Regions from separate parts of the Chryseobacterium sp. SIMBA_028 genome, predicted to be linked through region 3. Evidence: riboswitches for the same ligand, from Rfam matches in the RefSeq annotation. Region 3 holds a riboswitch; each other region holds the start of a gene.
What was found. A riboswitch is a leader RNA that binds a small molecule or an ion and turns the genes downstream of it on or off. The one in region 3 is predicted to bind S-adenosylmethionine.
Positions count from the first base shown of each region.

Region 1: it holds a riboswitch for S-adenosylmethionine, as region 3 does, so the genes downstream of both, SCA31_RS16035 (TonB-dependent receptor plug domain-containing protein) here and SCA31_RS05125 (SusC/RagA family TonB-linked outer membrane protein) in region 3, are expected to answer to the same signal.
Region 2: it holds a riboswitch for S-adenosylmethionine, as region 3 does, so the genes downstream of both, SCA31_RS04350 (alpha/beta fold hydrolase) here and SCA31_RS05125 (SusC/RagA family TonB-linked outer membrane protein) in region 3, are expected to answer to the same signal.

Region 1 covers NZ_JAWRWZ010000011.1:169,552-179,700, reverse strand. Annotated here, with positions in the region: gene SCA31_RS16045 (helix-turn-helix domain-containing protein) at 1-42, opposite strand, end outside; gene SCA31_RS16040 (T9SS type A sorting domain-containing protein) at 188-1,240, shown strand; SAM riboswitch class I at 1,410-1,515, shown strand; gene SCA31_RS16035 (TonB-dependent receptor plug domain-containing protein) at 1,609-4,053, shown strand; gene SCA31_RS16030 (APC family permease) at 4,061-5,389, shown strand; gene prfA (peptide chain release factor 1) at 5,484-6,569, shown strand; gene SCA31_RS16020 (hypothetical protein) at 6,655-7,320, shown strand; gene SCA31_RS16015 (prolyl oligopeptidase family serine peptidase) at 7,426-9,528, shown strand; gene scpA (methylmalonyl-CoA mutase) at 9,705-10,149, shown strand, end outside.
Region 2 covers NZ_JAWRWZ010000003.1:7,303-17,451, reverse strand. Annotated here, with positions in the region: gene SCA31_RS04355 (MGH1-like glycoside hydrolase domain-containing protein) at 1-1,342, opposite strand, end outside; SAM riboswitch class I at 1,531-1,638, shown strand; gene SCA31_RS04350 (alpha/beta fold hydrolase) at 1,705-2,643, shown strand; gene SCA31_RS04345 (ACT domain-containing protein) at 2,648-4,186, shown strand; gene SCA31_RS04340 (O-succinylhomoserine sulfhydrylase) at 4,311-5,471, shown strand; gene SCA31_RS04335 (four helix bundle protein) at 5,507-5,896, shown strand; gene SCA31_RS04330 (homocysteine S-methyltransferase family protein) at 5,871-6,881, shown strand; gene SCA31_RS04325 (fatty acid desaturase family protein) at 6,965-8,056, shown strand; gene metH (methionine synthase) at 8,062-10,149, shown strand, end outside.
Region 3 covers NZ_JAWRWZ010000003.1:173,330-183,478, forward strand. Annotated here, with positions in the region: gene SCA31_RS05125 (SusC/RagA family TonB-linked outer membrane protein) at 1-1,393, opposite strand, end outside; SAM riboswitch class I at 1,477-1,573, opposite strand; gene SCA31_RS05130 (type II 3-dehydroquinate dehydratase) at 1,817-2,224, shown strand; gene SCA31_RS05135 (hypothetical protein) at 2,276-2,713, shown strand; gene pckA (phosphoenolpyruvate carboxykinase (ATP)) at 2,765-4,381, opposite strand; gene SCA31_RS05145 (GYDIA family GHMP kinase) at 4,509-5,414, opposite strand; gene fabD (ACP S-malonyltransferase) at 5,424-6,299, opposite strand; gene SCA31_RS05155 (LysM peptidoglycan-binding domain-containing protein) at 6,369-8,303, opposite strand; gene bshC (bacillithiol biosynthesis cysteine-adding enzyme BshC) at 8,342-9,928, opposite strand; gene SCA31_RS05165 (putative porin) at 9,941-10,149, opposite strand, start outside.

The DNA.
Region 1 (10,149 bases), on a different contig from region 3:
AATCTCGATGTTATCGGATTTGAACACTACTACACTTCTCATACAAGAAAATTTACGGTTACGGTACAACTTAAAGCAAATCCTCAATAGGATAACTAAAAGTTGGGAAATGATAACCCGGAATTAATTACGAGGAGTACTTTTGCGCAAAATTAAATTAAATTTAGAATAATTAAAAATAATATTTATGATCGGAGATTTATATTTTGCAGTAAGAAAACTGGGAGCAGGGATAATATTAATACTCATCACAGGAAGTACACTATATGCACAGCAGGGATCGGGAGTTCCCCAGAGCTGTAATAATACAGATCCTGGAAGTAATACCGGAGATGTTGGTTGTGTTACATTTACATATCAGGGTCAGCCCGTAACTTATACTACGGTACGTGGAGGAGACGGAAAAGTTTGGCTTAGACAAAACCTTGGAAGCTCAAGGGTTGCCAATGCAATCAATGATGCCGAAGCCTATGGAGACCTATTTCAATGGGGAAGATGGGATGACGGACATCAGTTGAGAAATTCATCTACAACATCATCTCCCATTATTAATAATCCAAAAGGGCTACAGGGAATAAATTCTTATATTACTGGTACTCCTGCTTGGTGGGAAACAAATGGAGCTGGAGATAAATGGATAGGATCCAACTCAACAGATGTGTCAGAGACCGTTGGTATTGATCCCTGCAAGGCAATAGACCCAGAATGGATATTACCCACACAGGCTGATTGGGCAAATATTCTCCCAATTGAGGGGATTACCAATCCTACAAAAGCTTTTGAAGGAAGTCTAAAATTGCCGATGGGAGGATTTAGAGGTTCTGAGGGAGGATTTACATTTGTAGGACAAAGAGGCTATTTTTGGAGCTCTAATGCTACAGGAACAGGTGGCAAATATCTATATATAGGAGCCACAATTACCAATGCTGCCGCAGGTGCACCAAAAGGGCAGGGAGCGTCAGTAAGATGTATTAAAACAACTGCCGGATTAGGTACCTCAGAAACTCATGTCAATCGTTCAGCCACTGATGTTTACCCAAATCCTACCAATGGAATTCTTATGGTAAAGACTGATTCTGGAATTGAAGGAGTAAAGGTTGTAAGTGCCGTTGGGCAAAGAGTTGCGGTATTGTTTTCAGATAATCAAATCAATATGAACGGACTTTCGCAAGGATTATATATGATTGAGCTAAAATTAAAGAATGGTCAATCTGTGTTTAAAAAAATCATGAAGAAATAATATTTTTTCAGGATCAAAATCAATAGTCTTTAGAATTTTCGTTCATACAAGATAGTTCATTACAATTACTTTTATTGAAAGGCTCATGAAATTTTTCATGGGCCTTTTTTCTTATCAGGCTGCACGTGCCTTTTTTGGATATTTAAAAAAATAGTCTACCTTTGCAGTAGATTTATCAAGAAAGGTGGAGGGATTTGGCCCAAAGAAACCTTAGCAACCAACACGATTCCAGAAGTGTAAAGGTGCTAATTCCAACCCGATGGGGGAGATAAGTGAAGTCAATATTCTTAATATGAATTCCATTTCTTGAAGTCTTGTGTATCTGCAGAATGTTCTGTGGAGAATAGTATTAATTGGCAAGAATAAAGATGAAAAAACTAAGTATAGCTGTAGTACTGCTTGGGACAATTTTAGTTGCAGCCCAGGAGCAGGAAGAAAAAGGAAAACAAATTGAGGATATTATTATCGTAGGAAACCGTAGTGCTAAAAGAACAAAACTGGATACTCCGGTTCCCGTAGATGTTATCAATATAGATAAAATTCAAAAATCATCACCGCAAATGACAGCTCAGGATCTCCTGAATTATGTTATTCCTTCCTTTAATTCTGTAAGACAGTCTGCTTCCGATGGTACAGAGCATATTGATCCTGTGACCTTAAGAGGAATGGGGCCAGATCAGGTTTTGGTATTGCTTAATGGGAAAAGAAGACATACCACCTCTTTGGTGAACTACCAGAATACAGTTGGGAACGGTTCTGTAGGAACAGACTTAAGTACTATTCCTATTATTGGCATTGAAAAAATTGAAGTTTTAAGGGATGGGGCTGCGGCACAATATGGTTCAGATGCCATTGCAGGAGTTATCAATATCATCCTTAAAAAAAATACCGGAGCTTCAGCAAGCTTAACCTATGGATTAAGTGGAAGAAATGATGGAGATACCTATCAGGCAGGTATCAACTATGGCGCTTCTTTAGGGAAAAATGATGGTTTTGTGAACCTTTCATTACAGTTAAGCCACCGCGGAAAAACAACAAGAACTCAAAATCATGACCTTGATATTTTCGGAAACAATTTTGCGTATGAATTTGCTGATAACCCAGATGTTGCAAGAAAAAATGATGATGACATCATCAGAGAAAGAGGGTTGACACGAGATGATTTTAATTTTCAGGTTGGAGATGCACAAATCAGGCAGGGGCAGCTGTTTTTTAATTCAGAATACCCTTTGAATGATCAATTTAAATTGTATTCATTTGGAGGTTTCAGTATCAAGGAAGGAAATGGATATGGTTTCAGAAGACTTCCGAGTGAAACCTCTAATGTCGTTTCATCTATCTATCCCAATGGTTTTCAGGCAGTCTTGGGATCTCAGATCTATGATATTTCCTACGCTGTAGGGGCAAAATATAATGTGAACAATTGGCTGCTTGATCTGAGTAATACATTTGGCAGCAACACATTCAACTATAATATTAGTAATACCAATAATGCTTCCTTAGGAACAAAATCACCAACTCGTTTTTACGCTGGTGCACATAGTTTCCTGCAAAATACAGTTAATCTGGATGTTTCCAAAAATATAAAGAATTTCAATATAGCATTTGGTGGAGAATTCAGGTTTGAACAATACCAGATTAAGGCTGGAGATGAAGCTTCTTATGCCCAATATGATGTCAACGGAAACATTGCTGCGGATGGATCTACGGTGAGCGGAGTAGGAGGAGCACAATCTTTTATTGGCTTTTCTCCACGTAACGTATTGAAAAAGGACAGGCATTCAACAGCGGTATATGCTGATTTTTCATATGATGTAGATAAAAAATTAAATATAGATGTTGCTGGAAGATTTGAAAATTATTCAGACTTTGGAAATAGCCTGAACGGAAAACTGGCAATAAGATATGAATTTGTGAAAAACTATGCCGTAAGGGCTGCTGTAGGAACAGGATTTAGAGCACCATCACTTCAACAGCAGTATTTTAACAATTCCTATGCAGATATTTCTCCCACCGGATTGAAGATTGTTACCAAAGGAATTTTTAATAATGACAGTAGAGCTGCTGATGTTCTTAATTTTGATCGTTTGAAGCAGGAAACCTCACTTAACGGAAGCGCAGGATTTACATTAAAACCAGCAAAAGGACTATTCATTACAGTAGATGGGTATATTATTAAAGTAAAAGACCGAATCGTTATTACAGGGAATATTACAGATCCAATACTATCTGATCCGAATGTAGTAGGGAAGGGAAATGAGGTAGAAAGCGGACGATTTTTCGCCAATGCCATAGACACAGAAACCAAAGGGGTAGATGTTGTGGTTTCCTATGATTGGAAATTGGGTGGTGGAAATTTGAATGTAAACCTTGCCGGAAATTATACAGAAACAAAGATTACAGACTTCCATTTTCCTGAAAATATAAATACCCCAAGAGATCAATATTTTGGTCCAGATCAGATTAATATTATTGAAACCCTTTCCCCAAAGACCAAAGCATCATTAGGTTTGAACTACGGAATAGGAAAATTTAATTTTCTCGTGAGAAATACCTACTTTGGTAAAGTTATAAGAGATGGTTTCCCTTTTGGAGAAGTTCAGGAATTTTCCCCAAAGGTAGTTACTGATATTAGTGTGGGATATGATATCACAAAAAATATCAACTTTACCGTAGGGGCTAATAATGTATTGGATGTTTTTCCGGATCTTCAGGTCTATAAAAATTCATATTATGGAGTATTCAAATATGCGCCGGTACAAATGGGAACGTTGGGAAGCTATTTCTTCGGAAGACTTAATTTTAACTTTTAATCATTAAATGAGCACTGCTTCACATCAGATCGGCTGGAAAACAGCTGCAGCCATCGTAGTTTCCAATATGATAGGAACGGGAATCTTTACTACCTTGGGATTTCAGCTCTCCGATATTACCAATACCTACAGTATTTTTCTGTTATGGAGTATCGGGGGAATTCTCGCTTTGTTCGGAGCTTTTTGTTATGCGGAATTAGGCTCCCACTTTAAGGGAAATGGTGGAGATTTCATCTATCTTAAAGAAACATATCATCCTTTATTTGGATATTTAATAAGCTGGATTTCCCTGATCATTGGGTTTTCAGCACCCGTTGCGCTGGCGGCATTGGCAATGTCGAAATACCTCTCCGTATTTGATTTTTCCTTTGGAAACGGTTTTGCCATTGTAGCAATTTTTTTGGTAGCCATTTCCTTGTCATTCAGTTTAAAAACCTCAAGCCGATTTCATAATTTCTTCACGTTTATTAAAATAGCCTTTATTATTGTACTGGTTATTTTGGGGGTTGGGCTTTCAGAATCCCCTCAGATTGGAAACAGCCTGAATTTTAGTGATAGTTGGCAGAACGAAATCATGCTTCCTGCCTTTGCAACTTCGCTGGTTTTTGTTACCTATTCCTATACCGGCTGGAACTCTGCTTCTTATATTGCCGGAGAAATAAAAGATGTTCAAAAAAGCCTTCCTAAGTCCTTGATCATAGGAACCGTATTTGTGACAGGAAGCTATATCCTTGTCAATTATATTATGCTGAAACATGCGCCCATAAGCCAGTTGGCAGGAAAAGAAGATGTAATGGGAGAAGCGGCTGTGAATATGCTTGGACTTTCCTTTGGGAAAATTGTTAATATTTTCATTGCGTTACAGCTTATTGCCACCATCAGTGGTTACTTATGGGTAGGGTCAAGACTTACACAAGCCTTTGCAAGAGATACTTACCTTTGGAAGCCTCTTTCGGCAGGAAATAAAAAAGGAATTCCGGTAAGAGCTATTTTTGCCCATGCTGTGATTGCTGCCGTTATTATTTTAACAGGAAGCTTTAAAGAGATCTTTGTTTATACGGCATTTATTCTTCAGTTATTTGCAAGTCTGGCAATCTCTACAGTATATTTCCTTAAAAAGAAAGACCGAAAAATCTTTAAATCCAATGCCTTTTATATTTTTCCAACCGTTTTTTTACTGTTCAGTGGGTATATTCTCTATTTTACATTTATCCATAATCCAAAGGAAAGTTTAATAGGACTGGCCATTATAGCTGTAGGGATTATTTTATATTTAATAGATAGAAAGCTTTCCAGAGGAGGTAAAGAAGAAATTGATAACATCAAAAGTGAATAAGCTCCCTATTTTATACTTTTAGCCTATTGTTCAAAAATTTATACTTTAATTTTGAATTAATAATTCTTATCTTTGCCCCCACAAAAATTCCATAATGTCTAAATCATTAATTCCAAAATTAGAAGCTATAAAACAAAGATATAATGAGGTTGCAGATCTTATTATACAGCCTGATGTTATTTCAGACCAAAAAAGATATTCTTCTTTGAACAAAGAATATAGTGATTTGGGAAAAATTGTTAGAGTTTACGATCAGTACAAAGGTGCCTTAGACAGCATCGAAGAATCTGATGAAATCATTGCTGACGGATCAGACAGAGACTTGGTAGATTTGGCTAAAGAAGAAAAGCTGGAAGCACAATCCAAAATTCCAGGACTTGAAGAAGAGCTTAAAGTTCTTTTGATTCCTAAAGACCCTGCAGATGACAAAAACGTTATCGTAGAACTACGTGCCGGAACCGGAGGTGATGAAGCTGCAATTTTCGTGGAAGATGTTTACAGAATGTATACCATGTACTTTAAGACTAAAGGATGGAGACATGAAGTGACAGATTCCAATGAAGCTGCAAAAGGCTACAAGGAATTGATCATGAAAGTAGAAGGAGAAGGTGTTTATGGAGTCATGAAGTTTGAATCAGGAGTTCACCGTGTACAGCGTGTACCTGAAACAGAATCTCAAGGAAGAGTTCATACTTCAGCTATCACAATTGCCGTTCTTCCGGAAGCAGAAGAAGTAGACTTCGAACTGAATCCTGCAGATATTGAAATGCAGACTTCACGTTCAGGAGGAGCTGGTGGTCAGAACGTAAACAAGGTTGAAACTAAGGTTCAGCTTACTCACAAACCTTCAGGGCTTGTAGTAGTTTGTCAGCAGGCACGTTCTCAGTTAGCAAACCGTGAATTGGCAATGGAGATGCTAAGAACAAAACTATACGATATCGAATTACAAAAAGTACAGGGAGATATTGCTGCACAACGTAAATCGATGGTTTCTACAGGAGACCGTTCTGCAAAGATCAAAACCTACAATTATCCGCAAGGAAGAGTAACAGATCACAGAATCAATAAATCCATGTATAATCTGGATGCTTACATGAATGGGGATATTTCTGAAATGATTGACGCAGTGATCATGGCAGAGAATGCAGAAAAAATGAAAGGAGAAGAAGAAAACTACTAAAGTTTTTTAAAAATAAAAATAAAGCCTCTGATTCTTTCAGGGGCTTTTCTTTTAAACCACATCATAATTAATTAAAATATAAACTATGAAAAACTACAAAATTATTTTATTGTTGTTGCTTACCATGATGGGGCAGTACCTTACAGCACAAACAGAAGTCAAGAAGCCTAAAGAAGTTTTTGAACTGTTTTTTGGGTCTTTTTTGAATAATGATGAACCTACACATTTAAAACTTAATGATTACCTAAGACCAACAGTAGAGGGTAAAGATGCTTTTCAGGTAGATTTTAAAGAAACCTCTGAGAGCGTGATTAAAAGCAGTGCAGAAGCTTTCTTATCAATATTTCCCAAAGCTGCTGCTAATGCATGTAAAAAAGAAGCTGAAGACTATTTTACCGTTTTATTTTCAAACTTCAGAAATGGAAAACTTAATATTAAAGAGGTAAAGGTGGTTCCTAATGAATATGTTGAAGGTCAGAAAATTGCTGAGGTAACCTATTCTGTAAGCTTTAAGGTGCCCGCAAATATAACACCACAACCGGCAACAGATCCGAAAAAAGTAAAGGCCGATGAGCTGAAAAAATATCTGGAACAATTGACTCAGGATTTTAAAACTGCAGACAAAACAGTAACTGTAGATCAGGAATTTAGCTTATATGAATTGAAAGAGGGTGACAAAATATATTACTGGAATGGCAGCCCTGATCAGATTGTAACGAACCTTACCGATTTCTATTTCGATAATTTTTAATCAATAAACCGTTGATTAATATTCGATTAAATAATAAAAAGCTCTGATTTTTCAGGGCTTTTTTTATTTCACTTACTTTACGTATTTTTGAGAAAACCGTTCAGTATGAATTTTAAACCTATGTTATTAACTGCTGGAGTATTGTTTTCAGCATCTTTTTATTCTCAGACAATGAATTATCCAAAAGCATTAAAAGGGAGTCAATCCGATACCTATTTTGGAACTGCTGTTTCCGACCCGTTCAGGGATCTGGAACATGACTCTGATGCTACCAAAAAATGGGTAGATGAAGAAGTAGCTTATAGCCAGAATTATCTTTCAAAAATTCCTTTCAGGGATAAAATAAAAAATCAACTGAAGGATATTTGGAATTACGAGAAAATATCAGCTCCATTCAAGGAAGGAGACTATACGTATTACTATAAAAATGATGGCTTACAGGCACAATCTGTTTTGTACAGAACAAACAGTAAGACCAAGGCTACAGAAGTGTTTTTAGATCCGAATAAATTTTCAGAAAAAGGAACTACATCACTTTCTAATCTTTCATTCAACAAAAAAGGAAACCTTGCAGCTTACTCTATCTCTGAGGGTGGAAGTGACTGGAATAAAATTATCATCATTGATGCCATTACCAAAAAGCAGATTGATGAGACTTTACTGGATGTAAAATTCAGCGGAATTTCTTGGCAAGGAGATGAAGGTTTCTACTACTCAAGCTATGACAAGCCGAAAGAAGGAACTGTACTTTCCGGAATGACAGATAAGCATAAAGTTTATTTTCATAAGCTGGGAACAAAACAATCTGAAGATAAATTGATCTTTGGAGGAGAAAAAACACCAAGAAGATATCTGGGAGCTTACGTTTCAGAAGATCAGAGATACCTGATCGTTTCAGCGGCTAATGCAACCAATGGTAATGAGTTGTACATAAAGGATTTGAAAAAAGGAGGAGACTTTGTACAGATTGTAAAAGGATTTGATATCAATGCAGGAATTGTAGATACGGAAGGAGATGATCTTTTCATTTCTACCGATAAAGATGCTCCCAATATGCGTCTTGTAAAAACAACCATCAGTAATCCTACTCCTGAAACATGGAAAGACGTCATTCCACAAACGGAAAACGTATTGGGAATCTCTTCTGGAGGAGGATACTTCTTCGCAACGTATATGGTTGATGCAATAGACAAGGTGAAACAGTTCGACAAAACAGGAAAATTGATCAGAGAAATCAGCCTTCCTGGGAAAGGGAATGTTTCAGGGTTTGGAGGAAAGGAAAAAGAAAAAGATATTTATTATTCTTTCAGTAACTATATCACACCGGGAACTACCTATAAGTTTAATGTAGATTCCGGAAAATCAGAAGTATACCAAAAGCCAAAAGTGAAATTTAATCCGGATGATTATGTTTCTGAGCAGGTATTCTATACTTCAAAAGACGGAACAAAGGTTCCTATGATGATCAATTATAAAAAAGGGACTAAGCTTAATGGTAAAAACCCTACCATTCTTTACTCTTACGGAGGATTCAATATTAGCTTACAACCGTCTTTCTCAGTAGTCAATGCGATCTGGATGGAAAATGGCGGGATCTATGCCGTTCCAAACATCCGTGGAGGAGGTGAATATGGTAAAAAATGGCATGATGCAGGAACAAAAATGCAGAAAAGAAATGTTTTTGAAGACTTCATCGCGGCAGGGGAATATTTGCAAAGTAAAGGCTATACTTCAAAAGAATATATGGCACTTTCAGGAAGATCAAACGGGGGTCTATTGGTAGGAGCTACCATGACTTTACGTCCGGATTTGGCAAGAGTTGCTTTCCCAGGAGTTGGAGTATTGGATATGCTAAGATATAACAAGTTCACTGCAGGAGCAGGTTGGTCTTATGACTACGGAACAGCAGAAGACAGCAAGGAAATGTTTGAATACCTGAAATCATATTCTCCGGTACACAACGTAAAAGCAGGAACATGCTATCCATCCACAATGATCATTACCAGTGATCATGATGACAGGGTAGTTCCGGCTCACTCATTCAAATTTGGAGCAGAACTTCAGGAAAAACAAGCATGTAAAAATCCTATCTTATTAAGAATTGAGAAAAATGCAGGACACGGTGCCGGAAGAGCAACGGATCAGGTAATTGGTGAAAACGCAGATCTTCTGTCGTTTGCATTGTATGAAATGGGGGTAAAACTTTAAGCATAAAAGGTAAAAATCTGACTTGTCTAAAAAGATAAGCAGACCCAATAAATTGAATAAAGGCCGGGCATTTGTCCGGCCTTTTTCTTTTGCTAAAATTCAGAGAAACTGAATGTTAACAGAAGTTTCATGTTTCGTTCAAAAAAATTAACTTTACGGAGACAAAAATTATTGGAATGCGAAAGACAATTTCTGTGAAAAAGCCTGATTTTAATGTATTACCTCTGGAAAGAGAAATTTACAATTTTGAAAAAGACGGGCTGGAACTTAAATCATCTTATGAAAAAAAGGATGTAAAAGACGAATCATTAACACAGACTTCTCCAGGAATTGAACCCTACCTGAGAGGACCGTATTCCACCATGTATGTTCAAAAACCGTGGACGATCCGCCAGTATGCAGGTTTCTCCACAGCAGAAGAATCTAATGCCTTTTACAGAAGAAACCTTGCTGCAGGACAAAAAGGACTTTCAGTAGCATTTGACCTTGCCACGCACAGGGGATATGATTCTGACCACGCGAGGGTAATGGGTGACGTAGGAAAAGCCGGGGTTGCTATTGATTCTGTAGAAGACATGAAAATCCTGTTCAACGAAATACCGTTAGATCAGATCTCGGTTT
Region 2 (10,149 bases), 170 kb from region 3:
ACCATTCCTTGGTAAGAAGTAAAAGCTGTCCTTTCGCAAACTCTGCGTCAATGATGGATAAAGGAACACAGTGAAATGCAAGATCCCATGTTGCATACCAGGGATATTCCCACTTATCAGGCATGGAAATAATGTCCTTATTGTGGAGATGGTTCCATTCCGTATTTCTCACATATTCATTAAAATTTCTTGGAGCTTCAAAATTAGGATCACCTTTCAGCCACTTCCCGATATTGTAGTGATAAAATTGTTTATTCCAGAGAAGTCCGGCAAAAGCCTGCCTTTGAACATTTTTTTCATCCTCGTTTGTTGTATCGTTTTGAACTTCGCGATAAAACTCTTCAGTTTCAGCTATTCTGGTCCTGAAGATTTCGTCAAAGCTTTCAAAAGGTTCATCGCTTTCACTAGGACACAATCTGAATTCAAAAACCTTGGATTGTCCCCCTCCGATTAATTCATCAATCAGAAAAGAAGCCTTAGTCCCTTTTTTCTCAGGGTTTACCGTATTACTTTGATGAATAATAAAATCATTGATTCCATCTTTAAAATAGGAGTTTTCCGTTTGAGGGGCTCCGTATAATTTTGGAGTATTGGTTTCATTATCACAAAATATACTTTGAGCATTTGAGTTTCTGGAATACAACTTCTTAATGGAGATACTATCGTGGCCAATATCAATACTTCCGTCATGGGAAGCATTCATCTGTGCCTTATAAGTGTTATAGCCCCATTTCCAGTTGTTTCTGAACCAGGCAGTAGGTGCCACTACAATGGGTGCTTCATGTTGGCTTCTATTACAAATAGTAACTCTAGCCAGAATATCGTTGTGATCAGCCTTGCAGTATTCAATGAAAATATCAAAATACTCATCATGGTCAAAGATTCCCGTATCGAAGATCTCATATTCCGGTTCCTGTTTACTGCGTCGTCCATTTTCGGCAACAAGTTCATCATAGGGAAATTCATTAATAGGATATTTGTAGACCATCTTCATATAGCTATGAGTAGGCGTATTATCCAGATAATAGAAAATTTCCTTGATATCTTCACCATGATTTCCTTGAGGATTGCTCAATCCAAAGAAACGTTCCTTTATAATTTTATCTCTTTTATTCCAGAATGAAAAAGCAAAACAGAATAGCTGCTTTACATCAGAAATTCCGGCAATGCCTTCTTCTCCCCAACGGTAGGTATAACTTTCAGCATTATCATGATTGGTATAGTTCCATGCATTTCCATTGGTACTGTAGTCTTCACGTACATTTCCCCATTGCCGGTTGCTTACATAAGGTCCCCAGTTTTTCCATTTGGTATCTTGTAATCTTTCTTTTTCGGCGATCATATAGCATCATTTTTCCATACGAAGTTAGTTTTTTTGTAAAATAATTCCAATTCCTTTCATTTGAAGAATTATTAATATGGCCTTGAAATACTTGTGTTTAAGGGCTTTTTAAAATATTAAATTAATTTTTTTTTGATTTTAAAAGAAAAGAACTACCTTTGCACCATTCGTTCATTCAAATATTGAAAATGTTATCAAGAAAGGTTGAGGGATTAGACCCTATGAAACCTTAGCAACCCTTTGCGCAAGCAAAGAAGGTGCTACGTTCTACCAAAATTATTTTGGACAGATAACTTACTGAAGTTCTTTTCAGCCATTTCTTGTGGCATTTTCAATTGTATTAAAATAATAATATAATAGAATTGAAAACAGAACTAAACTATATTAATCTTTCGTATCAAACCTATTCCCAAAAGGAATACAATATCTCGTTAAGCTATGAGCTTTTCGGGAAAGACTTGTTTACAGCCCCTGTTATTCTAATTAATCATGCCTTAACCGGAAATTCAAATGTATCCGGAGAGAAAGGCTGGTGGAAGCAACTGGTAGGAGAAAATCAGATCGTGGATACGAGTAAATATACTGTTCTGTGTTTCAATATCCCCGGAAACGGATATGATCATTTTTTAATTGAAGACTATGAAGACTTCACCCCATCAGATATAGCCAATATATTTCTGAAAGGGCTGGAAGCTTTACATATCAAAAACCTATATGCCATTATTGGGGGCTCTCTTGGAGGAGGAATTGCATGGGAAATGCTTGCAAAGCAACCTAAGCTTGCGGAAATCTTTATTCCTATAGCCTGCGATTACAGAACTCACGATTGGCTTCATGCACAATGTCTGGTTCAGAAATTTTTATTGAATGATAAAGAAGAACCATTACAAAAAGCAAGAATTCATGCCATGCTGTGTTATAGAACTCCAGAATCTCTTAACGATAGATTTCAAAATAAATACAATCAGGAAAAGCAACGCTTAGAATCAGAAGATTGGCTGGTTTATCATGGTAATGCATTAAACGAAAGATTTAGTTTACAATCGTACAGGCTCATGAATCATTTGTTGATGAATATTAATGCTGATGAAACTGTGCTGGAGAAAATAGAAGCACGAATGCACATGATCTCCGTAGATACAGACTTATTCTTTCCTGCTTCTGAAATCCGAATGTGTTTTGAGAATTTAAAAAAGAAAAAAGAGAATATTTCTTATCACGAGATCCAATCTATGCACGGGCACGATGCCTTCCTAATGGAATATCAACAATTAAATAATATCATAAAAAACATTTTATAGAGTAATGAAAAATGCTAACGAAATAAAGTTTTTAAAGAACAGATCAATCGTCAAATTTGAAGGAGAAGATTTCTTGGGTGAAATCGGAATTGACGGACGAATTTTTAAAGCGCTTACTTTAGCGCGTATCAGTGTAGGAGTAATCTCTCAACAAGCCATAGAAAATGGAATTTCTATTTTGGTTCAAGAAAATGATGCAGAAAAAGCAGTGGCTTGTCTTATCGATGAATTTGAAGCAGAAAGAAAATCAGGAAAAGTTTCACAAATTTATAGTATTAATAATGTTTCTGTTATTGGTTTTGTAGCAGAAGACTTCAATAAAGTTTTTGCCGAATTGGCAAGAAACAACGTTTTTCCATTGCTTTTAAATCAGGTAGCAGGAGAAAACAGAGTGAATATTGTGGTGACTTCTTCACAGGATGAAAAAACAAAAAATATCATAGAGTCTGAAATTTTCAAAAAGCCAAAGCCCGTTCATCTGGCAATCATTGGGCATGGTAACGTGGGGAAAACTTTGATAGAACAGGTTCTGCAATCTTCGGAAGAAATCAAAAGACGTAAAAAAATAGACCTAAAGGTTGTTGCAGTAGCTAACTCAAAGAAAATTGCTTTCAACAAAAAAGGTTTTGATGCCAACTGGGCAGATGAGGTTTTAACAGCAGAACACCCGTCAAGCGTTCAGGAATTGATTAATTTCTCTAATGAAAATCAATTGGAAAACCTGATTGTTGTGGATAACACTGCAAGTAAGGACTTTGTTAAAAACTATCATGCTTTGGCAGAAAATGGATTTGACCTAGTTTCTTCCAACAAAATTTTCAACACACTTCCTATCGAGGAATATAGAAAACTAAGATATACGTTAAGCAAAAATAACAGACGTTATCTATATGAGACCAATGTAGGAGCTGGGCTTCCGTTAATTGATACCATCAAATTATTACACCTTTCAGGAGAAAATATCACAAGAATCAAAGGAGTGTTCTCCGGAACATTGAGTTATGTTTTCAATAATTTTTCTTTGAGAAATGACAAATTCTCAACCATCATCAATGAAGCGCTGGAAAAAGGATACACAGAACCAGATCCAAGAGAAGACCTATCCGGAAATGATGTAGCAAGGAAATTATTGATTTTAGCAAGAGAGCTGGATTTAATCAATGAATTCGACGATATCAATATTCAAAATCTGGTTCCTGAAAGTTTACTTTCAGTTTCAAAACCAGAATTCCTTTCCAGACTTGAAGAATTGGATGAAGAATACCAAAAAATTAAAGAAAATCAAGAGCCTGGTCATGTATTGAGATATGTTGGTGATTTACACGGAGACTTACAGAAAGACAAAGGCGAGTTGGATGTAAAACTGATTTCTGTACCTGCTACTTCAGCTTTAGGACAGTTGAAAGGTTCTGATTCTATTTTTGAGATTTATACAGAAAGTTATGGGGAAAACCCAATTGTAATTATGGGAGCCGGAGCCGGGGCACAGGTAACCGCAAGAGGAGTATTCGGAGATATTTTAAGAGTAAGTGAAACGAAATAATATTTAATGTAACAATCTACCAATCTAGCAGGGTAACAATTACTGCAATTATCATTCTGAGCATAGCGAAGAATCTTATTGGTAAACTGTTACACTGATATATTGCTAAATTAATTAAAACTATATGGAAAATTTTGAAACATCAGCAATAAGAACCCAAACTGAAAGAAGTCAGTTTGACGAGCATTCTACACCATTATACCTTACTTCTAGTTTTATATTTCAGGATGCTGAGGATATGAGAGCAAGCTTTGCTGAAGAAAAACCTAAAAATTTATATAGCCGCTTTTCCAATCCAAATGTAACGGAATTTACCGATAAGATTGCAAAAATGGAAGGCGCAGAAGCCGGATACGCATTTGCTACTGGAATGGCTGCCATCTATTCAACATTTGCAGCGTTATTAAGTGCTGGAGACCATATTGTAAGCTGCCAGTCGGTTTTTGGATCTACCCATACTTTATTCACTAAGTATTTTCCAAAGTGGAATATTGAAACGACTTATTTCAAGGCAGGAGATGCAGAGAATGTGGAGAAATACATTAAACCTAATACAAAAGTACTTTACCTTGAAACCCCCACCAATCCGGCTATAGAAATTCTGGACCTTGAGTTTTTTGGGAAGATTGCTAAAAAACATAATCTAATATTTATTGTAGACAACTGTTTTGCAACCCCTTATCTTCAGCAGCCTATTAAATATGGTGCAGATGTTGTTGTACACTCTGCAACGAAGCTGATTGACGGGCAGGGAAGAGTATTGGGAGGAATAGCAGTAGGTAAAGAAGACCTGATCAAAGAAATCTATCTTTTCGCAAGAAATACTGGGCCTGCTTTGTCTCCTTTTAATGCATGGGTATTATCAAAAAGCTTAGAAACATTGGCTATCCGTGTGGAAAAACACTGCGAAAATGCTTTGAAAGTAGCTGAGTTTTTAGAAAGCCATCCTAATGTGGAATTGGTAAAATATCCGTTCCTGAAATCCCATCCTAGCTATGAAGTAGCCAAGAAACAAATGAAACTTGGCGGAAACATTGTTGCTTTTGAAATAAAAGGCGGAATAGAAGGCGGAAGAAACTTTCTGGATAAGATACAAATGTGTTCGCTTTCTGCTAACCTTGGTGATACAAGAACGATCGTTACTCATCCGGCATCCACCACACACTCCAAATTGTCAGATGAAGAAAGAAATGAAGTGGGAATTACAGCAGGATTAGTTCGCTGCTCTGTAGGATTAGAGAATGTAGAGGATATCATTGCGGATTTAAAACAAGCTTTAGGCTAATCGAAAGATAATAGTTGACCATTGATACCTAGATGATGAGTAGAGACTGTACAGAACTAGAAGTTTGGATGGAGGGAAAAAAGCTGGTGAGCCTGGCTTATATTTTGACCACAAGCTTTCCTAAGAAAGAATTATTTGATTTAACCAGTCAGGTAAGAAGAATTGCAAATTCAGTTCCATTAAACATAGCTGAAGGATACGAAAGAAGAACTTCTAAGGATGATGCATTACAATTTCTGCATGCTGCTCAAGAGTCTCTCTATGAATTGGAAACTAAATTTGGTGTCGCCTTAGATCAGAAATATGTTTCTAATGTGAATTTTGAAATCATCAGTAAAAAAATTCTATTGTCTAAAAAATTGACGAGCGGATTTATAAATTATTACAAAAAGATAGAAAATGAAAAATTCAGAACAATTATATAAAGCTTTATCCGAAAGAATTTTAATTCTTGATGGGGCAATGGGAACAATGCTTCAAAGATATAAGTTCGAAGAAGAAGATTACCGTGGGGAACGTTTCAAAGACTGGGAACATCCGGTAAAGGGAAATAATGACCTCCTTTCTCTTACCCAGCCTCATGCCATTGAAGAAGTTCACAAAAAGTATCTGGAAGCAGATGCAGATATCATTGAAACCAATACATTCTCCGGAACTACAATTGCCATGGCAGATTATCACATGGAAGATCTGGTATATGAACTGAACTATGAGTCTGCAAAAATTGCCAGAAAAGTCTGTGATGAATTTACAGCCAAAAACCCTGATAAGCCAAGATTTGTAGCAGGATCTATTGGCCCTACAAACAGGACGGCAAGCTTAAGCCCTGACGTAAACGATCCCGGGTATAGAGCCATAACATTTGAAGAACTGAGAGTTGCCTATAGACAGCAATGTGAAGCATTATTAGATGGAGGTTCTGATATTCTTTTAGTAGAAACCATCTTTGATACCCTGAATGCTAAGGCTGCTTTGTTTGCCATTGATGAACTGCAGGATGAAAGAGGAATTAAAATTCCAATCATGGTTTCAGGAACCATTACCGATGCCTCAGGAAGAACATTAAGCGGCCAGACAGCAGATGCTTTCTTGATCTCAGTTTCCCACTTGAATTTATTAAGTGTTGGGTTCAACTGTGCATTGGGAGCAGATCAGTTAACACCTTATTTGGAAACATTGGCCCATAATTCAGAATTTTATATTTCAGCTTATCCGAATGCCGGTTTACCCAATGCTTTCGGAAAATATGATGAAACTCCAGAAGACATGGCCAGACAGATCAAGGAATATGTAGAAAAAGGATTAATCAATATTATCGGAGGATGTTGTGGTACCACGCCGGAACACATCAAAGCAATTGCTGATCTGGTGAAAAATTATCCACCAAGAAAATTGAAAGAATTTGTGTGATTTGATAGATTTTTTTAATTAAAATCAATAATGTGGGCTGAATTATAAATATTAACTTTAAATAAATCATAAAGTCTACTATAATGGAAAAGCCGATTTATTTAAAAGATTCAGATGATATAAAACTTTTTAATGAACTGAGAAAGAAAGTAAGCCAACGGGTAGAATCAATTCCTGAAAATAGGGATGTCTACATTCAGATGAAAGCAGTGATTTTACCTCTGATCTATGTAGGTTTATATTTCGTAGCTATTCTTAATGCGGACAAGTCCTGGGTTTATATATTGAGTTTTGTATTGATGGGAATTTCCTTGGTTTTGATTTATTTAAACCTAATTCATGAAGCAGCCCATAATAATATCTATAAAAGTAAAAGGTTGAATGGGTTGGTATTGCACATTTTTGATTTCATAGGAGCTAATTCCTATATCTGGAAAAAAAGACATATCGCAAGCCACCATGCTTATCCGAATGTAGATGGATGGGATACAGACATTGAGCAGAGTGGTTTACTTTTAATAGTACCATGGATAAAAGCAAAAGGAGTTCAGAAGTATCAGCATAGGTTTTTCTTTTTAGTATATCCGTTGTATTTATTCAACTGGATGTTCATAAGAGATTTTAGAGACTTCTTTGACAAAGAGAGAGTGATTTTAAAAACCCAGGGAAGAATACCTGTTGTAGAAAAAATAAAGATGGTTAATTATAAGCTGTTTTACTTTTTTTATCAGATTATTATTCCTGTTGTGTTCTTTAAAGTATCAATTGGTTTGGCTTTGGGAGCGTGGTTTTTACAGGTGATTGCAGCAAGCATTTTTGCATTGTTTGTTTTATTGCCCCTGCATCCGCTTCCTGATAATGCTTTTCCAAAATTGAATAAAGATAACGGACTTCCATTCAGCTGGCTTCGTCATCAATTGGAAGTAACAAATGATTTAAAAGAAAACAACTGGTTGGTAAGAAATGTATTAGGAAACTTTAATTTTCATGTGGCTCATCATCTTTTTCCTAACTACAGTTATATGTATTACAATGAGATCACAGAAGAAATAGAAGAATTTGCTAAAGAACACCACTTGGCATACAAACGGTTTCCATTGTTAACCGCTTTAGGTAAGCATAGGGATTTATTGAGGCAGAATGCCAATAATGCCTACTATATTTTAGAAGAATAAAATAGATGAAGTATTTAAGATTATCAGGCCTTGAGCCTCTTATCATAACGCCGGAAAGTAATTTCATCAATGTTGGTGAAAGAACTAACGTTGCCGGTTCCAAAAAGTTTTTAAGACTAATTAAAGAGGAGAAGTTCTCTGAAGCATTAGATATTGCCCGCCATCAGGTAGAAGGAGGGGCACAAATTCTTGATGTCAATTTTGATGATGGATTGATTGACGGAAAAGCATCCATGATTAAATTCCTGAACTTAATAGCATCAGAACCAGATATCGCAAGGATCCCAATCATGGTAGACTCTTCTAAATGGGAAATTTTAGAGGCCGGTCTTCAGGTGGCCCAAGGAAAATGCGTAGTAAACTCCATCAGTTTAAAAGAAGGAGAAGAAGAATTTATCAAGCATGCAAAAGCAATCAAGAGATATGGAGCTGCAGTTATTGTAATGGCATTTGATGAGGTAGGGCAGGCTGATAATCTTGAACGGAGAATTGAAATCTCAAAACGATCTTATGATATTCTGGTTAACCAAATCGGTTTTCCGGCAGAAGACATTATTTTTGACTTAAATATCTTCCCGGTTGCAACAGGTATGGATGAGCATAGAAGAAATGCCATCGAATTTATTGAAGCCACCCGATGGGTAAGACAGAATCTTCCTTATGTCTCTGTGAGTGGGGGAGTGAGTAACGTTTCTTTCTCATTCCGTGGAAATGATACGGTAAGAGAAGCCATGCACTCAGTATTTCTTTACCATGCCATTCAGGCAGGGATGAATATAGGTATTGTAAACCCTGCGATGCTGGAAGTTTATGATGAAATTAATAAAGAACTTTTAGAACTTGTAGAAGATGTAATTCTTGATAAAAGAGAAGATGCTACAGAAAGACTTCTCGATTATTCCGAAAAACATAAATCAGTCAAAAAAGAAAAGACTGAAGACCTGGAATGGAGAAACAATCCATTACAGGAGAGAATTACCTATGCTCTGGTAAAAGGTATTGACCGCTTTATTGAAGAAGATGTAGAAGAAGCCAGACAATTGGCAGCACGACCGCTTCATGTCATAGAAATTAATCTGATGACCGGAATGGGAGTGGTAGGAGACTTATTTGGAAGCGGAAAAATGTTTTTACCACAAGTAGTGAAGTCTGCAAGGGTCATGAAAAAAGCGGTGGCCTATTTACAGCCTTATATTGAAGCTGAAAAAGACGGAACAAGACCTGCTAATGGGAAAATCTTAATGGCTACTGTAAAAGGAGACGTTCATGATATCGGTAAAAATATTGTGAGCGTTGTTTTGGGTTGTAACAATTATGAAATTGTAGACCTTGGAGTAATGGTACCTGCTGAAAAGATTATTCAGACAGCCATTGCAGAAAAAGTAGACGTAATCGGGTTAAGCGGATTGATTACACCAAGTCTGGATGAGATGGTGTACATCGCATCAGAACTGGAAAGACAAAATTTGAATTTTCCTCTACTGATAGGTGGTGCAACAACTTCAAAAGCACATACCGCCGTGAAAATAGATTTAAAGTATAAAAATGCAGTTGTTCACGTAAATGATGCATCCAGAGCCGTAAATGTGGTAAGCTCATTGCTAGGAGACAGAAATAAAGAATATGTTTCCGATTTAAAGAATGACTATTCCGACTTCAGGGAGAAATTTCTGAACAGACAGGTTGATAAAGACTATGTTTCCATTCAGGAAGCAAGAGAAAACCACTTTAAAATTGATTGGGAAAATGAAGAAATTTTCACTCCAAATAACTTGGGGATAACGGTTGTGGAGAACCAGGACCTGAATGAACTTCTTCCTTTCATCGACTGGTCACCGTTTTTCAGAAGTTGGGATCTCCACGGGAAATATCCAAATATCTTAGAAGATGAGGTAGTAGGAGCGCAGGCAAAAGAACTTTTCAAAGATGCTCAGGTTATTTTGAAGAGAATTTTAGATGAAAAACTCTTAACCGCAAAAGCAATCTTTGGAATTTTTAAAGCCAATTCCAATGAAACGGATGATGTCTTAATTTTTGATGAAAATAATAAAGAGCAAGCCAAATTTTTAACCTTAAGACAGCAGGCTCAAAGA
Region 3 (10,149 bases):
CTGAACCTCCAGTCTCACTTCCTTGTCCAAGAAGTGGATTGGTATAATAATGTCCGTTATAGTTAACTAAATCGACAGAAAAACTGGTCTTGAACTTCAATTCCGGAAGGAATGTAAACTCCATGAATCCTTTCCCTGAAAAGTTATCTTCCTTATTATCATTTTTATCTAAAGGCAGGCTTGCCGCAGCATTCTGATTCTGGAGTGCTACCGTAGGTCTGTATTTTCCGAAATCATAAATCTTGTTTCCTTCTGCATCCAGCACATAAGATCCATCTGCATTTCTTTCATAGTACGGATAGAATGATGGAACGAATCTAGCGGCATTAATAATGTTACTCGACTTGGAATCTGAAGAGGTAGGGGCCTGCTGAAGACTATTTGTATAACTTAAATTCACACCAACATTCAACCATTTTTTAACTTCAGAATTGATCTTTAATCTGGTGTTATATCTTTTAAAACCAGATTCAATGGCCATCCCTTTATCATCCAAATACCCCAATGAAAAGAAGTAATTGCTTTTTTCACTTCCACCACTGATATCCAGATCTACCTGATTTCTGGAAGCCACTCTTTGCAAAATATCTCTCCAGTCATCATTCCATAGAGGAGTTGCTCCTGGCAATAGTTTTCCGTCTGTCCCTACAGGTTTTGAATAATTAATTCCATAAGGGTTAATTCCCAGGGCTGAAACAATATTATCCGATGCCATCTGCCCTGCCTGCTGTGCATTCACTTTATCAGACTGATATCCGTTTCTCATCGCTTCCCAGTATAATTGAAAATACTGGTCTGTATTCACCTGTTCGTAATCTTTTACGGCTCTTCCGGAAAATCCCTGACTAATATTAAGATTAACCTTTGCTTCTCCTTTCTTACCGGATTTTGTTGTAATGATAATAATCCCGTTCGCGCCTCTTGAACCATACAATGCACTTGCCGTAGCATCTTTCAAAACGCTGATGGATTCTATATCATTAGGACTTATTGAGTTTATATTTCCGTCAAAAGGAATTCCGTCAACAACAAATAAAGGGTCGCTGGAAGCACTTACCGAACCAATTCCCCTGATTCGAATAGTGGACAACGCTCCCGGTTGTCCTGAAGCTCCTGTAGTCTGAACTCCGGCGATCTGCCCATCCAATGCCTTGGTAATATTGGTGATCGGTCTGTTATTGATCTTGTCCCCTGAAAGAGTAGCCACAGAACCGGTATAGCTGCTTCTTTTAGCTTTCCCATAGGCTACCACTACTACCTCATCAATCTCCTTTTCTTTAAGTGTATCTTTTTTCGGCTTGGAATTCTGTCCACTTACGCTGAAGATTCCCAAGAAAAATGCAGCAACTGGCGGAATCCAAACTTTAGAATTAATTAAACTTTTATTAATCATAATCAATTTTATTTATCATATATTAAAATTTTGCCCTTTGCAGAAAAGTCAGCAAAGGGCATCGATAAATACGATAAACCAAATGCTTATTTTTCCTTTAAAGGCTGAATGTAACACCTTACGCGAAGCAGGTTGTCAAGATTTCATAGGGTCAGTTCCCTCCATCTTTCTCTATAAGCCGATCGAAATATGATTGCAAAGCTATAAACTTTTAGTCTACAAAACAAGTAGACTTATTATTTTCTCATGATAAATTTTCAAAAATTAACATAAGATTATATTAAAAGCCATTAAAATAAGGAGTTGCAGGAATTATCAATTTTTCAAACATGATAAATATCATTAAATATAATTCAATGGATAAAAATCAAAGAGTTGCAGAAATTATAAGCTTTAATTAAAAAAACTTTTTAATTTTATAGAATGAAAGTTTTGATTATAAACGGGCCTAATTTAAATCTTCTAGGCACAAGAGAACCTGAAATCTATGGTACAGTTTCCATGGAAGCTTATTTGGAGAATTTAAAATCCGAGTTTCATTCTCACGAATTAAAATATTACCAGTCTAATATTGAAGGAGAAATTATCAACAGACTTCAGGAGGATGATTTTGATGCCGTAGTGATCAATCCCGGAGCCTTTACTCATTATTCTTATGCGATAGCCGATTGTTTAAAGAACATTCGTAAACCTAAGGTTGAGGTTCACATCAGCAATATCTACAAAAGAGAAGAATTCAGACAAAAATCTGTAACTTCAGCTAACACTGATGCCGTTTTATCCGGATTTGGAATGGATGGATATAGGTTGGCTTTATTAAGTTTAAAGTAAATCCAAATACATAAATAAATACACCTCACTAAGAATGTAATACTCTTTTTTATGAAAACAAAAGACAATGTTTACTGTAATAATGTCGGGGTATATTTTAATCAATTAACAAAAAGAAAGTCTTATACTATTGAGGAAGTAAATTCTGAAAATGTGAGAATTTGCAATGATGAAAGCAAACTTAAATGGTATTCAAAATTTTATTTCAGTTTGCACAATGAACCTGAAATCATTTCAATTCATATAGATGATGAAATTAATGATTCAAAATGTGATGCTATAGAAGTAACAATTGAGTTTTCAAACAGCGATAAATACTGGTTAACTTTCGTAACACCAAAATATTTAGAGGAAATACTGAAATTAGAACCTCATTTTTATTCAAAAAACTTCGTTATCGTTAAAAACCTAAATAAAGATTTAATACAATCCACAATTCACCAAATGGATACACAGAATGAATTAATTGAAAATTGCCATAAATATTAAAAATAAAAAGCCTCATCAATGATGAGGCTTTTATCTATATAAACAATACTATTAGATTGTTTGTTCCTGTAGTTGAGGTCCTGAAGGGATCAATCTCTTACCCTCTTCAGTATCACAATACTGTTCAAAGTTTTTGATATATCTTGAAGCAAGATCTTTTGCTTTTTCTTCCCATTCAGAAGCATTCTCATAAGTTTCTCTAGGATCCAGGATACCTGCAGAAACGTTTGGAAGTTCAGTAGGAATCTCAAGGTTCATGATTGGAACCTGAGTTTTAGGAGCATTATCAATAGATCCATCGATGATTGCATCAATGATTGCTCTTGTATCTTTTAAAGAAATTCTCTTTCCTGTACCATTCCAACCTGTATTCACTAAGTAAGCCTTAGCTCCGTGCTCTTTCATTTTACCAATCAAGGTTTTAGAATACATTGTTGGGTGTAAGGTAAGGAACGCTTCACCAAATGCCGGTGAGAAAGATGGTTGAGGTTCTGTAATTCCTCTTTCAGTTCCGGCTAATTTAGATGTATAACCGCAAAGGAAGTGGTATTGCGCCTGATCTTCATTCAAGATGGAAACTGGAGGAAGTACTCCGAACGCATCTGCTGAAAGATAAACGATCTTCTTAGCATGACCAGCCTTAGATGGTAATACAATTTTATTGATATGATAGATTGGATAAGAAACTCTTGTATTTTCAGTAATAGATCCGTCTGTATAATCTGCTACTCCATTGTTGATGACAACGTTTTCAAGAAGTGCATCTCTCTTGATTGCTCTGAAGATATCCGGTTCTTTTTCTTCTGAAAGGTCAATAACTTTAGCGTAGCATCCTCCCTCGTAGTTGAATACTCCGTTATTATCCCATCCATGCTCATCGTCTCCGATAAGGTATCTTTTTGGATCTGCCGATAAAGTAGTTTTACCAGTACCAGAAAGACCAAAGAATAAAGCAACATCACCTTTTTCTCCTACGTTTGCAGAACAGTGCATTGAAGCCATACCTTTTAATGGTAGGTAATAGTTCATCATAGCGAACATTCCTTTCTTCATTTCACCTCCGTACCAAGTACCTCCAATAATCTGTAGTTTTTCAGTAAGGTTGAACATAACGAAGTTTTCAGAGTTCAATCCTTGAGCTTCCCAGTTCGGGTTTGTCGTTTTAGAACCGTTGATTACAGTGAAATCAGGCTCTCCAAAGCTTTCCAGCTCATAATGAGAAGGACGGATAAACATATTAGTAACAAAATGCGCCTGCCATGCTACTTCAACGATAAATCTTACCTTAAGTCTTGTATCTGCATTTGTTCCACAGAAAGCATCTACAACATAAATTTTCTTTGCTTCAGCAAGTTGGTCCAGCACTAGTTCTTTACAAGACGCAAAAATTTCTGTACTCGTTGGTAAGTTTACTTTACCATCCCAGAAAATCGTATCTCTTGTAACATCATCCTGAACAATATATCTGTCTTTAGGTGAACGACCTGTGAAAATTCCTGTTTTTACTGATACCGCGCCAGATTCTGTAAGTTCAGCTTTCTCAAACCCTTGATTTTCAGGAGAAACTTCAGCCTGATATAATTCTTCGTAAGAAGGATTATACACTACTTCATAGTTTCCTTTAATCCCTAATTTCTCTAAATCCTGGATGATTTTAGTGTTTTTCATTTTACTTATATTTTCTATTTCTTTATTGACTTCAACAAAAATAATATTAATTATTTGTTAAAGGAGGTTTAAATATACTGATATAAGTCAGAATGACAAATAAAAAAACAGGACGGTAAACAATTGATTATAAATAAATTATATTTTTCCATTCAAAAATAGTTGTAAAACCTTTCTCCCAAAAATAGTCTTTAAAGCCCCCAAATTTGGCACTCATCACAAAATCTCCACCCCAAGCGCCTAAACTTTTGACGAAAGAAGGACAATCTGAGAATATTTTATCCTTAACTGTGGGTATTTCAAGAAAATCGGCAATTTTACGCTCATGAATCATCATTAATTCCGAAAAACTTTCCAATTCACTGCATAATAAAATTTTCTTTGTGATATCTGAAAATTCATTAACAAGTTCAGGAGACTTAATTTTGGACTTGTAAAGATTGATTCCTTCTCTGCTATCTTGTTTTTGATTTAAATGGATAAAAATCAATTCATTTTTAAAGGATGGGTTAAAGTTTACCTTTTCAAACTTAACCTCAGGCTTGCTTCGAAAAAGAATGGCAGATTTCTCCTTTGCAACAGCAATGTCATATCCACTGCCTCCTAAACTGATGGTGTTTAAATGAAAAGGATCTATCTCAGCCCATTCTGCAAGGTTGTTCATTAAAGTAGAACTGCTTCCAAGGCCAAAATCCGCAGGAAACTGAAGATTGGTCTTTAAATGGTAAGTGAGGTTGTTTTTGAATTGAGTAGTAGAAAGCAGATGAACATTCTTTAATGTTTTTAAAATAAATTCAGCGCTTGATGGAATATTGGTTTCCAGAATCTGCCAGTTTTTATAATCTATGACAGCGGTTAACCAATGTTTGTCTTGATGGAAAGCTTCCCAGAAAATCAGAGATCTATCATCATCTTTTTCATCAAAAAAAAACTCTTGTCCCAGCTTGGTAGGTACTGCTAAGACAAGAGCTCCATCGATTGCGAAATATTCTGAAGTAAGCATAAGCTTTCCCGGTGAAAATATCGCGTTCATATTTTTTAATTAGATTGCAGACGCAGCATCTACTGATCCATCAATTTTCTTGATTAATCCCTGAAGGGTCTTTCCTGGTCCAACTTCTATAAAGTTAGATGCACCATCTTTGATCATATTCTGAACAGACTGCGTCCATTTCACAGGACCTGTAAGTTGAGCAATAAGATTTTGCTTGATCTCATCAGGGTTTGTTACCGCTGTAGTGGTGATATTCTGATATACAGGAATTGTTGCTTTTCTGAACTTTGTGTTCTCAATAGCAGCTGCCAATCTTTCTTGTGCAGGCTGCATTAATGGTGAATGGAAAGCTCCATTTACCGGTAATAATAAGGCTCTTTTTGCTCCTGCTTCTTTTAATTTAGCGCAAGCTTCTTCTACTGCAGAAGTTTCACCTGAGATTACCAATTGTCCCGGACAGTTATAATTTGCAGGAACCACTATCCCACTGATCTGAGCACAGATTTCTTCAACCTTAGCATCTTCTAATCCTAAAATAGCTGCCATAGAACTTGGATTTGCATCACAAGCATCCTGCATAGCCTTAGCTCTCTCAGATACTAATTTCAACCCATCATCAAATGATAAAACACCATTGGCTACCAATGCAGAGAACTCTCCTAGGGAATGTCCTGCTACCATTTCAGCGCCAAGGCCATTTACTGCTTTTAATGCTGCTACTGAATGTATAAAAATAGAAGGCTGGGTAACCTCGGTTTTCTTTAGATCTGCATCTGTTCCGTTAAACATAATAGAAAGAATATCGAAACCTAAAATTTCATTAGCAGATTCCATCAGATCTTTAATATCTTTTCTGGAATCATACAATTCTTTTCCCATTCCTATGAACTGAGAACCCTGACCTGGAAATACAAGTGCTTTCATGTATTGAATTAAATATTATGCAAATATAACTATAATGTTAACAATATTCCTTTTTATGAAGTATATCATTTAAGGAACTAACCTGATTACTCTGTAACCAGTGTTTACATAAGCTCCATTAGCTTTTGATTTTACAAACTCAAATTTTGTTGCCAACTGAGTCTGAACCTTATTCATTTGTTTAAAGATTTCTCCTTTTTTATTTTCTCTAGTCAGCATATCATTCACCACATCAAAACCTACAACGGCATATTTTGGAGGTGTTTTGCAGTATTTACTTTTATAAGCTGCTAAAATTTCCTTTTCAAAATTACCCTCTGTATTGATTTTTCTATCCATCAGATAGACCAAGCTTGCCTGGCTTAATTCATCCACTTTCTTTTCGAAAACTGGGGCATAGAACATACTGAAAGCCTTTACTCCTTGTACTTCTTTAGAAAGAGCTGTGATTTTGTTTGCAAAAGCATCTCCCATATCATCATTTGCCAAAATAGCAATAACCGGAGCAGATTGTCCTGTCATCATATTCTGATCTAGCTGAATATCTGCCGGAGAATTAACAATAACAATATTAGGATTCTTTACCGCTTTTTCAAGACCAGATTTAATGTAATTTGCATTTTCTTTTTTAGCGTCTGCAACTACATATATTTTTTGATCTGAATATACAGCTTTTACTTCTTCTACAATTTTGTCTGCATACGTCTGATTGTTTGTTTCAACAATAATCAGATTGCTGTAGTTGTACAATTCCGGTGTATTGGCAAATGGTGCTACTACAGGAATCTTTTGATTTTTAGTAAAATCCAGAACATCAATTACGTTTGATTTGAAGAATGGACCAATAATAAGATCTGTATTATCAGGATTGATCTGCGTTAGAGAGTTTTTGAAAGAAGCTTCATTTCCTGAATCTACGATTTTCACATCCAATTTCAGTCCTCCTTTTGCATTTCTCTCAATAGCTAGCTTGGCACCCGTCAAAAAGTCAAGAGCCATTCCTCTGTACTGCGTTTCATTTGTGCTATATCCAAAAGGAAGCATCAATACTACGCTTAGGACCTCTCCATTTTTCTTAACATACGCAGCATCCAGTTTTTTGATTTTCAAAACCATTCCGGTCTTCAATCCATGTGAAAGATCTGGGTTCAACGCAATCAATTCATCGATTGAAACTCCAAATTTATTTACGATAGAGAATACAGTATCACCCTGCTGAACAGTGTAAGTAACATAATCATCTCCTACAACTACATTGGAAGCAGTGGATGATTTTTCGTTTCCTGAATCCATTTTTTCTTTTGGATTAGCAACAGGTTCAGTAACGGTAGCTGTATTGGTATTTGATTTTTTTATTTTAATGGTATCTCCAGGTTTTAATCCTTTCTCTTCCAATCCTGGGTTTAGAACAAAAAGATCCTGTTGACTGATACCAAATTGTTTTGTAATTCTATAATAATTATCCTTAGCCTGAATCACATAAGCTTCTCCCTCAGCAGCGGGTGTAGTTGTTTCGGATTTTTCAACAGGAGTTTCTACAGGCTTTGTGGCAACTACAGCTTGTTGATCTCCGCCATATTTTTTTATGCTCGCAAGAGGCAATGTAATCTCATCACCAATTTTCATATGAGAATCCAATTCAGGATTCAACTTTCTTAAATCGGTTTCGGAGATTCGGTATTGTTTTGTAATTCCGTAAATTGTTTGCTTAGGCTGTAAAACAATCTTACCAACTGTTGTACCTGCAGCATGGGTTACTTTTTCAGCAACCACTGCTTTGGTAACAACCGGAGTTTTTTTCTCTGAGTTTATAGTTAAGACATCTCCAATAGCTAGCTTGCCATCTTTATGCTTTGGGTTTAGCTTCAGCAATTCATCTACAGTTATTCCATACTTTTTTGCAATGTTGTAAGGGTTATCACCTTGTACAACCGTATGTGATTTCTGGGCTGAAACTCCCAAAACCATACATAAACTAGATAGAATAAAAAACCTCTTTATCATATTCGATAATTATAATTTACAAAAATACTTCTTTAAAATTAAATGGCAACAATTATTAATTTGGAATCTTGAACCACCATCTCTTCCAAACAATTTTCAAGCCATGAATAGCCGTAATCTGAAAAGAATACACTAAAGTTGTAGACTCTTTCCTGCCAGGTTTTAGATGGATGTACATCTAGAAACAGATTTTCAAGTCTTTCCAGTAATTCGTTCTGTTTTATTTTTTCGGCATGAAGCAGACGTTTTTTCATTCTTTTAAAAGATTTCAATTGTCTTACTTCTTCTGCTTTTACCATATTTCCAAAGGATTTCTCTGTAGATTCCGCAGAAGTTTTCAGCTGAGCAAAATTGTTGATTAAAAGTTCTTCTTTCTCTTCCAGTAATTTTAAAATAGGATTATTCTTTAAAATTTTATGATTGGTAATTACTGTAAAGTTTTGGAAAAAATCTTCAATTTTAAGATCCAGCTTCTCAACTTTTCCTAATGTTTTCTCTTTCAGGAAAAGCATAGAGTTTCTTGGGATCAGGATTGGAAACGGAATATTAATTTTTGAGAAATAATCTTTCAGTTCCAGCCAGTACATGATTTCTGCATTTCCTCCAATGTAAGCTAAATTGGGCAATACCTTCTCCTGATATACCGGACGCATTAGAGCATTTGGACTGAATCTTTCAGGATGATTTTCCAGCTCTGCGATGATTTCTTCTTCTGTAAACTGGATATTGGTATCTACAACACTATATTTCTGACCATTAAAATCTATTCTGTCTCTTGTTTCAGAAAGATAAAAAAGATTGATATCACGAGGATTTACCTGAACCTTTCCGTATTTTTCTGTTAGGAAATCGACTTTATTCTTTGATGTTTTTTGCAAACTGAAATGAAGCAATTCATCTTTAAAAACATCTTTGATCTGTTCTTTAAGCGTTCTTGAATCGCCATCCAATATTAAAAGTCCAAATTCAGAAAAAAGGCGGTTAACCAATATTTTGATGGCTTGCGTTAAGGTATTTCCAACTTTATAGGCCTCTTTCATCATTAAGATCAATTCAGTACCAAAAATAGAATCCTTGAACTCTTTTTCAAATTCTGAAATAAAATAGGTGTCATTAATTTGAATTCTACCTACAGGACCACCAGATGTCTCGTTAGTTTCGTAGTAGTTATTTTCGGTCTTGAAATGGTTGATCTCTGCAAAATCATGATCCTCGGATGCCATCCAGTAAACCGGTACAAAGTTAAAGTCCGGAAAATGTTCTTTTAGGTAGGTACACGTCTTAATGGTCTGCAAAATTTTGTAGACAAAGAAAACAGGTCCTGAAAAAAGGTTCAACTGATGCCCTGTTGTGATCGTAAACGTATTAGGCAACTTAAGATTTTCCAGATTTTCTTTCTGTTTTGAAGAAAGGGTAAGCTCCGACAATTGCTTTTCAAACACATCAAATAAAACACCCCTTTGCTCTGATGAAAAGGAATCTTTTTTCAGATGGATTTGCTGGCTAAAGTGATCCAAAGAGAATGTATTGTTTTCAAAACCCTCAATTCTTTGATTCAAAAAATCCTTCACCAATTGAGGGATGCTTTCTATATCGTTAAATGATATTTTATTAATTGTTTTCAACTTGTATAATTTTTAGTTGAACATATACCACACAATCCCAATATTCAATCTGAAATCATACACCGGATAATGTGGGAACGCATATGCTTTGTTATGAGAAATAAAGGTTCCCATTTGCTGACCTTCTATGAAAAAGAACATCTTTTTAACTTTCATATTAATGTATAGATCAACCATAGGCTGTCCTCCGATTGAGAAAGAATCTGTATTGGGGAGGATAT